3 regions of the Paenibacillus agaridevorans genome follow, and region 1 is predicted to be linked to each of the others. Evidence: a T-box and tRNA genes for the amino acid it is inferred to sense, from the RefSeq annotation. Region 1 holds a T-box; the other regions hold tRNA genes.
What was found. A T-box is a leader RNA that pairs with one kind of tRNA and senses whether it is charged. The one in region 1 lies ahead of leuS (leucine--tRNA ligase), so its partner is inferred to be a tRNA-Leu.

Region 1 (3,277 bases):
CTGAATGTTGTGGACATATTCCATAATTCCTCATTTCATCTATTCGTATGATGCCTGTTTTAGTCGAGTTCAAAAAGTTTGGTTCTCAGTACCGAGAAGATGGGAGGCAGCTAGAAACTGAGTATCGGAGCGTAGCAGAGCTACGTGAGAAACGGAAGGTTCGGCTGCATTCCATATTCGAAGTCGGACAAGCTTCAGGAATTACTTCGTAATGGGAAGCGGACTTTTTGAACAACCTTTAGCTAGTATAACAGTTCGGAGGGTCGAGTGCATCTTGAAACTTGCTATGATAAAATGAGGCGAAGATAAAGGAAGCGAGGAATACGCATCATGAATGGAACGATCCGGGCCAACGTCAAGCCGGGGCTTGAAGTCAATATCGTGCTGAAGCAAGACCAGAGAACGGGCAAGCTGACGAAGGGCGTTGTCAAAGAGCTGCTAACGAATTCGCCGAACCATCCTCATGGCATCAAGGTCCGTCTGACGGACGGGCAGGTTGGCAGAGTGAAGGAAATATTGACGAATCCTTAATATCAAATTTCAGATCGGGGAGGCGCGGCGGTTGGCGTTCGGCATTAAAAGAGACGAGATGAAGCAATGGAAGGCGGCCGTCGCCCGCGGCGAAATCGCTTTCTTGACACATTATTGGCTGGACCCCAAATTTCCATGGATGACAACCGTCACGAAGGTCGGCTGTTCCGACTTGGACAAGCTGTCCCGCTGGTGCGTGGAGAACGGTCTTCCGCCGCAACATATCCATGCCCGCGACGACTATCCTCACTTCGACCTCATAGGAGGCAAACAGGTCGAGATACTAACCAAAGAGAAATTATACGATCAGCTTGAACGGTTCCGGCTGTTGGAGGGGGAGACGAAGGGATGGAAGCGATAGCGGCGGAATACAAGCGGCTCGAGGAGATCAGCCTTAATGGCTGGCCGGCGCTCCAGACCGTACTGCTTGGCGGCTGGCTGGTCCGCTTCGCGGACGGCTACACGAAACGGTCCAACTCCGTCAGCGCGATCTATGACGGTTTTCCGGAGGCGGACGAGAAAATCCGGATTTGCGAAGCGTTGTATCGCTCGAGAGGGTTGGCGCCGGTATTCAAGGTGACGCCTTTCGTGCATCCCGGGGATCTGGACGACAGGCTGCAGAGCAGAAGGTACGGGAAGATTGACCATACGCTGGTCAAGACGGCGCCCTTGGCCGGTATCGAGGCACCCTCGCGCGAAGACTTGACTTTGACCGGGGAGATAACCGAGGCATGGCTGGACGCCGTTACGGAGCTCCAAAAGCTGACCCCGGGCCAACGGGAGACGACGCGCCGCATGTTCGCTAACCGTCCTCTGAAGCAAGGCTTCGCCATGCTGGAGGAGAACGGGAGGCCTGTCGCCTGCGGCCTCGCAGTCATAGAGGATGGCTGGGCGGGACTGTACGATATCGTGACGGCGCCAGAAGCAAGGGGGCGAGGTTTCGGAGAAGCGATAACGCGGGGGTTATTCCGCTACGCGCATAAGCAAGGGGCGAGGATGGGGTATTTGCTCGTCGTGCGGGACAATGCCGCGGCGAATGGGCTGTACGACAAACTCGGCTTCGAGACGGTGTACGAGTATTGGTATAGAATCGGCACGAACGGTAAAGCTTGACACTGCCAAGGCGTACCTTATATAATTTGATTTAATTGATTTGCCTTATATGAGAGTTCAAAAATTTTCCAGGCATCGTGATCAAAAGCGAACTTTTTGAACTACCTCTGTATAAAGCGTTGAAGAGGAACAGTACTTGCGTAGCGGGGGCCTAGAGAGCCGGCGGTTGGTGGAAGCCGGACCCATGCGCGCGGGGAAGCTCGCCTTGGAGCTGCGGGATCGTTAATCGCGAAGCCCGCCGTAATGTCCGCGTTAAGGACATCAAGTGAGCGAACGGCAAAGAATGCCTTCGCTAACTAGGGTGGTACCACGGGAGAATGACCTCTCGTCCCTAGCGTTAATCCGCTGGGGGCGGGAGGTTTTATTTAGTTTTCAGACCTGATTAGGAGGAAGTTACATGAGTCAAGAGCAGCAGCGCCATGGCTACAATCCATTGGAGATCGAGCCGAAGTGGCAGCAATATTGGGACGGCAACAAAACTTTTCAAACGAAGGAAGACAGCGGCAAGCCGAAATTCTATGCGCTGGATATGTTCCCTTACCCATCCGGGGCAGGCTTGCACGTCGGCCATCCGGAAGGTTATACGGCGACGGATATCGTATCCCGCTACAAGCGGATGAAGGGCTACAACGTCCTGCATCCGATGGGCTGGGACGCGTTCGGCCTGCCGGCGGAGCAGCACGCGCTCGATACCGGGCAGCATCCAAGAGATATCACGTTCAAAAACATCGACAACTTCCGCCGCCAGATCAAATCGCTTGGTTTCTCTTACGACTGGGACCGCGAATTCAGCACGACGGATCCCGACTACTACAAATGGACGCAATGGATTTTCATCCAGCTGTATAACAAGGGACTGGCTTATGTGGCCGAAGTTCCGGTCAACTGGTGTCCCGCTCTCGGAACCGTGCTGGCGAACGAGGAAGTCATCGACGGCAAAAGCGAACGCGGGGGCCATCCCGTTATCCGCAAGCCGATGCGTCAGTGGATTCTGAAAATTACCGAATACGCGGAGCGACTGCTGGAGGATCTGGAGGAGCTGGACTGGTCGGAGAGCATCAAGGACATGCAGCGGAACTGGATCGGCAAGTCGACAGGCGCCGAAGTAACGTTCGACATCGAGGGACACGACTCTGCACTGGTTGTCTTTACGACGCGTCCCGACACGCTTTTTGGCGCGACGTATTGCGTACTTGCGCCGGAGCACGAACTTGTCGCAGGAATTACGACAGACGAGCAGATGCATGCGGTTAAGGCGTATCAGGAAGCTGCAGCCCGCAAGAGCGATCTGGAGCGTACCGACCTGGCGAAGGAGAAATCCGGCGTATTCACTGGCGCCTATGCGATTAATCCGGCAAACGGCGAGAAAACCCCGATCTGGATTGCCGATTACGTGCTTGCAGGCTACGGCACGGGAGCAATCATGGCTGTTCCGGGCCACGATACGCGCGACTGGGAATTCGCGAAGCAATTCGGCTTGCCGATCATCGAGGTTGTATCCGGCGGGGACGTGGAAAAAGAAGCGTATACGGGCGAAGGTCCGCACGTCAACTCCGACTTCCTGAACGGTTTGAATAACGAAGACGCTATTAGCGCGATGATTAAACATTTGGCAGAGACCGGCAAAGGTCAG
Region 2 (3,277 bases), 1.5 Mb from region 1:
GGTTTGGACAGCGGCAGCACGATGCTCCACAGCGTCCTGGTCTCGCCGCAGCCGTCGATTCGCGCTGCATCGATAATTTCCGTCGGCAGCTGCGCGAAGAAGGAACGAAGCACGAACAGGTTGAACGCGCTGATTGCCGTCGGCAACATAAGCGCCCATAACGTATTCGTCAAATGAAGCTCGCGCATCAAGATGAACTGCGGAATAAGCGGCGCGCTAAAAATCATGGTCAACAGAATCAGAATGAGAAGCAGACGGCGTCCAACGTATTCCTGCCGCGAGAGCGGGTATGCCAGTGTGGATGTTGCCGCCAGGTTAATGGTCGTACCCACTACCGTAATATAAACGGAAATGGCGAACGCGCGCCAGATGGACACATCCTCGAATACATATTTGTAATAATGCGTCGTAAATTCGACAGGCCAGAACATGACCTCGCCGCGGTCAATTGCTCCTCCGCTGCTGAGCGATTGCGCGATGACGTTCATAAACGGCAGGAACATCGTCAAGCCGAGCAGCGTCAGAAACAGATAATTGGCGATCAGGAATATCTTCCTGCTTACGCTTGCGTGTCTCACCTCGTGGTCACCCCTTCGTTAATACAGTGATTCTCCGGTCGCCTTCTTGCTGAGCGTGTTCGCGATGAGCAGCAGGAACAGGCCGACTACGGATTTAAATACGCCAATCGCCGTTGCGTAGCTGAATTGCAGCTGCTTGAGGCCGGCTTTGTAAATATACGTGTCCAATATTTCGCTATTGCGGATGTTGAGCGGATTCTGGAAGACGAACACGCGCTCGAAGCCGTAATCCAGGAAGTCGCCGATCTTGAGCAGGAACAGAATCGTTATGACTGGCAGCAGTGCCGGGATCGTAATGCTGAGCGTCTGCTTCCAGCGTCCGGCGCCATCAATCTCCGCCGCTTCGTACAGATCGGGATTGATGCCCGCGAGCGCCGCCAGATAGATGATCGTACCCCAGCCGACATCGCGCCATAATCCCGAGCCTACGAGTACGCTCCGAATGTAGGAGTCGTCTCCAAGGAAGTAGATGGGATCGATGCCGAACCAGCCGAGCACTACATTAAGAACACCGGATTCCGGCGACAGAATGCCGACGAAGATACCGCTTACAATTACCCAAGACAAGAAATGCGGCGCGTACATGATCGTTTGGATGATTTTTTTGTAAAGCATGAGCCTTACCTCGTTCAGCAGCAGCGCGAGGATGATCGGCGCGGTGAACGCGAACAGAATGTCGTAGATGCCTAACAACAGCGTATTCTTTAAAATGTTGAGGAAGTCGTAATGCGAGAACATCCGCTCGAAGTGCTTGAGCCCCACCCACTTGCTGCCCGTTATGCCGGTAAACAGATTGAAGTCCTGGAAGGCTATAACGGAGCCCATGAGCGGTACGTACTTGAATAACAGAAAATAAAACAACCCCGGCAATGATATGAAATACAACGCCTTATACTTCCACATATAGCCAAGCAGCACGTGGCCTCCGCCCGATCTTATATTAGGGGATGGCGCTGCTCCCGCTCCCCTAGGTTCCAGCTTACTGGCCATCCTTCTTCACCTCTTGTTCCTCAGATTAGCAGGCGCATTGTCGTCGATCGAAATTTCGTTAAACTCGATCGTTATAAATGCTGGTTCTCTCTCGATGATACGCGACAGCTCCTTCGTGAACACTTGGACAATCTCTTCTTTTTGATCGTCCGTACGCCCTTCGTACATGCGGATTGAAATATGCGGCAAGCTGAGCCCTCCGTTTCGATAGTAAAGTTGCAAGCTGATTTATTGGTTCACCGGCATACCTTAATCCTACGGAGATGACGTTCATCGGACAATGGAATGGCTTTGCGGAGCTTGTGTTTTTTTTAGGTCGGGGAAAGTTCGGGGAGATAATGAAATAAAAACTTGACCTTTTATCGGGTCGTGTGATATATTATTTTCTGTTGGCGCATTCAACATATGCGGTCGTGGCGGAATTGGCAGACGCGCTAGATTCAGGTTCTAGTGGTGTAACAGCCGTGGAGGTTCGAGTCCTCTCGACCGCACCAACCTTTATATCAACAAGTTCGCGAATTGGCTCTTGGAGCAATTTTCGAACTTTTTTTGTGTCCAAAATCTTAATTTGAACTTTGATGGAAGGCTTAAGTTATCACAATCCCTCCAGCGGGTCCTGGAACCCGTTTTTTTCGGGCTATTGCAACCAAAGTTACTCCGCCAGACTCAATAACCCGACTTTCTCGGGTTATTGCAACCAAGCCTGCTCCGCCTGGCTCAATAACCCGACTTTCTCGGGCTATTGCAACCAAAGTTACTCCGCCAGACTCAATAACCCGACTTTCTCGGGTTATTGCAACCAAACCTGCTCCGCCTGGCTCAATAACCCGACTTTCTCGGGCTATTGCAACCAAAGTTACTCCGCCAGACTCAATAACCAGACTTTCTCGGGTTATTGCAACCAAAGTTACTCCGCCAGACTCAATAACCAGACTTACTCGGGTTATTGCAACCAAAGTGACCCAACTGCTCTCTGGAACCCGATTTTTTCAGGCTGCAGCACGCGAAATTACTATAGAGCCTACGTCCGGTGGTTTGCAGCCAGCCCTGCTTGGCCTACAATCGCCAAAAAACCTCTTAAATCCGATTACACAGATTTAAGAGGTTTTTTTGATTCCGGCAGATGGTTCATCCTTTATTCGACCCCAATACAGCTTCAGCTCAATTAGTCGAACAAATCGCCGAAAACGTCCAGCATCGTTTTTTTCTTCTTGTACGGACGACCGTACTTATCGTAGCCGTACTTGCTGTTCTTTTGTCCGTATTCATAACCCTGTCCAGGAGCAGAGCCATAACCCGGCTGGCCGTAACCAGGCTGGCCGTACTGGCCCGGAGGCTGCTGATAGCCGGGATTGCCGCCCTGCGAAGGCGGCGGCTGGTAGCCGCCTCGCCCCGTCCCATCGTAACCCGGAGCTGACCCGTAGCCCGGACTTGTCCCGCCTGCGCCTGGAGCAGGCGCGCCGCTATAACCGGCTTGTCCGCCAGGATTGTTGCCGAACGCGCCGGCTTGACCCTGATCTACATTTGGCGGTGCCTGTACGCCACCTAAACCCGTGTTCTGGATTTCCTGCTCCATCCTCTCGTAGTCGTCGCGCACCTCGCGGACGCCCTGCAGCAGCTTCTCCAGCTCGCCGCGATCCAGCCATACGCCCTTGCAAGCCGGACAGACGTCGATGAGCACATCCTCCTTCTGCACTTCCTTCATTCGC
Region 3 (3,277 bases), 1.4 Mb from region 1:
CCCTTCATCTTCGTCACCTCCAGCTTCTTATAGTGCGAGTTATTACTATCATTATTCCCGCTTTAGGTCGGTCATAATCATGTATGAGATTACCTCCGAACAGCCACGCTAACGTCAAATAAATCATTCTGATTCGGTCGCAGGAGGTTGACGTTGATCATGATTCGATTTTTGCTGACACTGCTTGTATTATTTATGTTTATGGTTCATCCCGTTGCGTCGGCCGCCTCGTTCCCTTCCCAATCCAGCGATCGCTGGGCATTGCCATCGACGACTGTCATTATTGACGTTGGGCATGGCGGAATCGACGGCGGAGCATCGCATGGCGATCTGCTGGAAAAAGACATTAATCTAGCCATCGCGAGCAAGCTTTATTTGTTATTGCGAAGCCGAGGCATTGCCGCCGTCATGAACCGGACAGGCGACTATGCGCTCAGCGACGATAATCGCTGGCACCGTACAAGTTCACGGCATAGGCGCGACCTTTCGCAGCGCCGAGGATTAACAGAAGAGATCGGCAGCGAGCTGATGGTCAGCCTGCATGTAAACTCGGCACGCAACAGCAGGAAACGAGGTCCTCTTGTCCTGTTTCAGAACACAGGCGAAAGCGCCTTGCTCGCCTTCTGCCTTCAGGAAGTTCTTAATCGACAGCAAAATACTTCCGAGCTCCCGCGTGAGGGTAAACCATTTTATTTGCTGCGGAGAGTGGAGCAGCCTTCGGTCATTGTCGAGATGGGCTTTATCAGCAATGATCAGGATCGGAGCATGTTAACCGATTCACGCAAGCAACTGGAGATTGCCGAGGCGATCGCTTCAGGGATTGGGCACTACCAATGGGTCGCCAATTGAAGCACCTATAAGCTCCGACAGCTTTAAGATCTTTGCTTCCGCCTGCAAGCCCGGAATGGATTGTTGCAGCACAGCTGCCGTCTTGAGACCCGGGGAACCGACATGACCGATCGTAATGGTATGATTATGGGTCTCCATATGCTTGCGAATAACGTTAACTTGCCTGGATATGTGCTCAGCCGTATAGACATCATCGAGAAACACATTGTTCTCGAGTACGGGTAAACCAATCTCCTGGGCCAGCTTGGCAACTACGGAGCGGTAGTTCGTCTTGCTGTCCAGAAAGAACAGTCCGCGCTCTTTGCATACGGTTAGCACAATGCGCATGATACGTTCGTCTGCCGTTATTTTGGAGCCCATATGATTGTTCATGCCGACGGCATGCGGCACATCCGCAATAGCAGCCTCTACTCTCTCCCGCACTTCGGCATCGCTAAGATCGGCGGTAATGGCGCCAGGGCCCAGCCAACTCTTTTTGCCATGATTCGGCTCCATAGGCATATGAATCAGCACGTCATGTCCGAGCTTGTAAGCTGCTTCGGCATCCTTCTTTGTCGTGGACAAAAATGGCATGACGGCAGCGGTGATTTTTACCGGCAGCTTCAGCATCTCCTCCGTACCAGCCATCCCGTTGCCGAAGTCGTCGATAACGATCGAGACCGTTTTTTCGGTTCTATCGGATGGCTGACGCGATTCAGACGGTTGATCGACTGCGGCTGTAAGCGTTGAGGGTTGCAAAGCAGCCGTTATAGCTAGAGTCATGGTGAGCGCGGTTGCAGCCCGTTTCCATCTGGGCATCATCCTATTCGTATACTGCACTTGCGGCGATTGACTAGTCTTTTTTCTATTCATTGTTCCGCTACCCCCTAGGGTCAATTTTCTTTTTCCATCATCGATTCCTTCATTTACCTTTCCACGATTTTGCAGGATTTATGTACCATGACATTTCGCAGGGAAAATGATGGAATAAGCTGAAAATTTAAACTTTAGCGTTGGCGTTGACTTCCACTTGGAAGCCATGCTATTATAAATCTCGTTACTTCAGGCATGCGGTCGTGGCGGAATTGGCAGACGCGCTAGATTCAGGTTCTAGTGGTGTAACAGCCGTGGAGGTTCGAGTCCTCTCGACCGCATCAACATAAAAGTCCAAGCTCGTGAGCTTGGACTTTTTATATTTTTACCGGACTAATTAGGTCGTTCTCCTCGATGATCTCTCCACGAATGCCGAGGCGTCCAGCCTAACGTTTTCTTGGCCAATGCATGGCTGACGATCGCTATTTATTCGTTTTTCTCCACTCGGAAACGAAGCACGGTACGAAGCTTGTCCGCCTGTGTTTTCCTTGGGTCGGATATGTATATTTCCTTATGAACCTTCGAGATTCGCTTTAACCCGTGCTCATCGCAGTACCGCTCCATTTTCGCGAAGCTTTGCGGTTCATCGTCATATGAGCCGTGGTGCATCATCTGAAGGCACAAACCTTCCTCCTGCTCGCCGAATATAACCTTGTCCAGCAAGACATGAGGCTTCTTCGCTTTTACGGTTTTCAGCACATCCATCGCCAGCGGTTCCGTAACGAAATCCGGCTGTCTGATCATGATCGTATACAGAAGTTTATCTTTGTCCAGTACCTCTAATCCTCGTGCCTCTACCGCGAGATCCCATACTCCCTCTAAAGGGAATATCGTATATTCGTAATACCCTTCCGGCGCCACGCCCTTTTTGGGCAGCATCTTTACCCCATACGACAACGAGTACAAGACTCCGACGGCTTCCCGGAATGGTTCGTAATTGGGATTGCCCTCTCCGCTGATCATAAAATACCTGAAGACAGGAACCTCGATAATGGTCGGCTCCTCCTTCGGCAGATACAAAGATTTGTCGTTCTTTTTCCATTCGTATTTCACGGTCACCGGCATTCAACTCCGAATCATTTTTCTCCATTATAGAACATTTGTTCCTATTTTGTCAAAAAATTAACTCACCGTTACTTCGAAGGTCAGCCAAGAACTAACAGTATGCCTGGGCGGAAAAACGATAGTTTGACCGGCTTCCGCCGCTTCGGCAAGCTTCAGCTTTGGAATCACGTTAAACATCTCCAGACCGATATTGTATTCGCAGCCATAAAAAGGAGCGCCGCTCGCAGGCTGGAAGTTTTGCCAATACCATAAATAAGGCCAGGTATTACCATCCCACGAGACGTTTAAGCAAATCCCATCCTCCGGTCTTCGCAGCGTGTAACGATAATCCGGCGCCTCTATATACAATAAATCTCGCGCTGTACCCGACGCAGCCATTTGCGATAGATCAATGCTTTGTCCCTCCTGCTTTGCGTGCGGCCAGCTCCAGCGTTCTCCGCTAACCGGATTGCAAACAACGGCGCCTTCCGAAAACTCGACCTTGGTTGCCCCAGTAAGGAACGGCTTGCCA

Region 2: it encodes a tRNA-Leu, which carries the amino acid that the T-box ahead of leuS (leucine--tRNA ligase) is inferred to sense. The anticodon was not compared.
Region 3: it encodes a tRNA-Leu, which carries the amino acid that the T-box ahead of leuS (leucine--tRNA ligase) is inferred to sense. The anticodon was not compared.

The regions. Positions count from the first base shown of each region.
Region 1 is NZ_CP075889.1:2,968,675-2,971,951, reverse strand. Features, by position in the region: gene KJW29_RS12725 (DEAD/DEAH box helicase) at 1-17, opposite strand, end outside; gene KJW29_RS12720 (YwbE family protein) at 331-531, shown strand; gene KJW29_RS12715 (hypothetical protein) at 563-892, shown strand; gene KJW29_RS12710 (GNAT family N-acetyltransferase) at 880-1,644, shown strand; T-box leader at 1,755-1,980, shown strand; gene leuS (leucine--tRNA ligase) at 2,042-3,277, shown strand, end outside.
Region 2 is NZ_CP075889.1:1,476,525-1,479,801, reverse strand. Features, by position in the region: gene KJW29_RS05765 (carbohydrate ABC transporter permease) at 1-578, opposite strand, end outside; gene KJW29_RS05760 (ABC transporter permease) at 597-1,568, opposite strand; gene KJW29_RS05755 (tautomerase family protein) at 1,575-1,757, opposite strand; tRNA gene KJW29_RS05750 (tRNA-Leu) at 1,976-2,062, shown strand; gene KJW29_RS36710 (TFIIB-type zinc ribbon-containing protein) at 2,734-3,277, opposite strand, start outside.
Region 3 is NZ_CP075889.1:1,524,633-1,527,909, reverse strand. Features, by position in the region: gene KJW29_RS05945 (YqzE family protein) at 1-8, opposite strand, end outside; gene KJW29_RS05940 (N-acetylmuramoyl-L-alanine amidase family protein) at 160-849, shown strand; gene KJW29_RS05935 (divergent polysaccharide deacetylase family protein) at 814-1,701, opposite strand; tRNA gene KJW29_RS05930 (tRNA-Leu) at 1,899-1,982, shown strand; gene KJW29_RS05925 (GyrI-like domain-containing protein) at 2,128-2,766, opposite strand; gene KJW29_RS05920 (aldose epimerase family protein) at 2,824-3,277, opposite strand, start outside.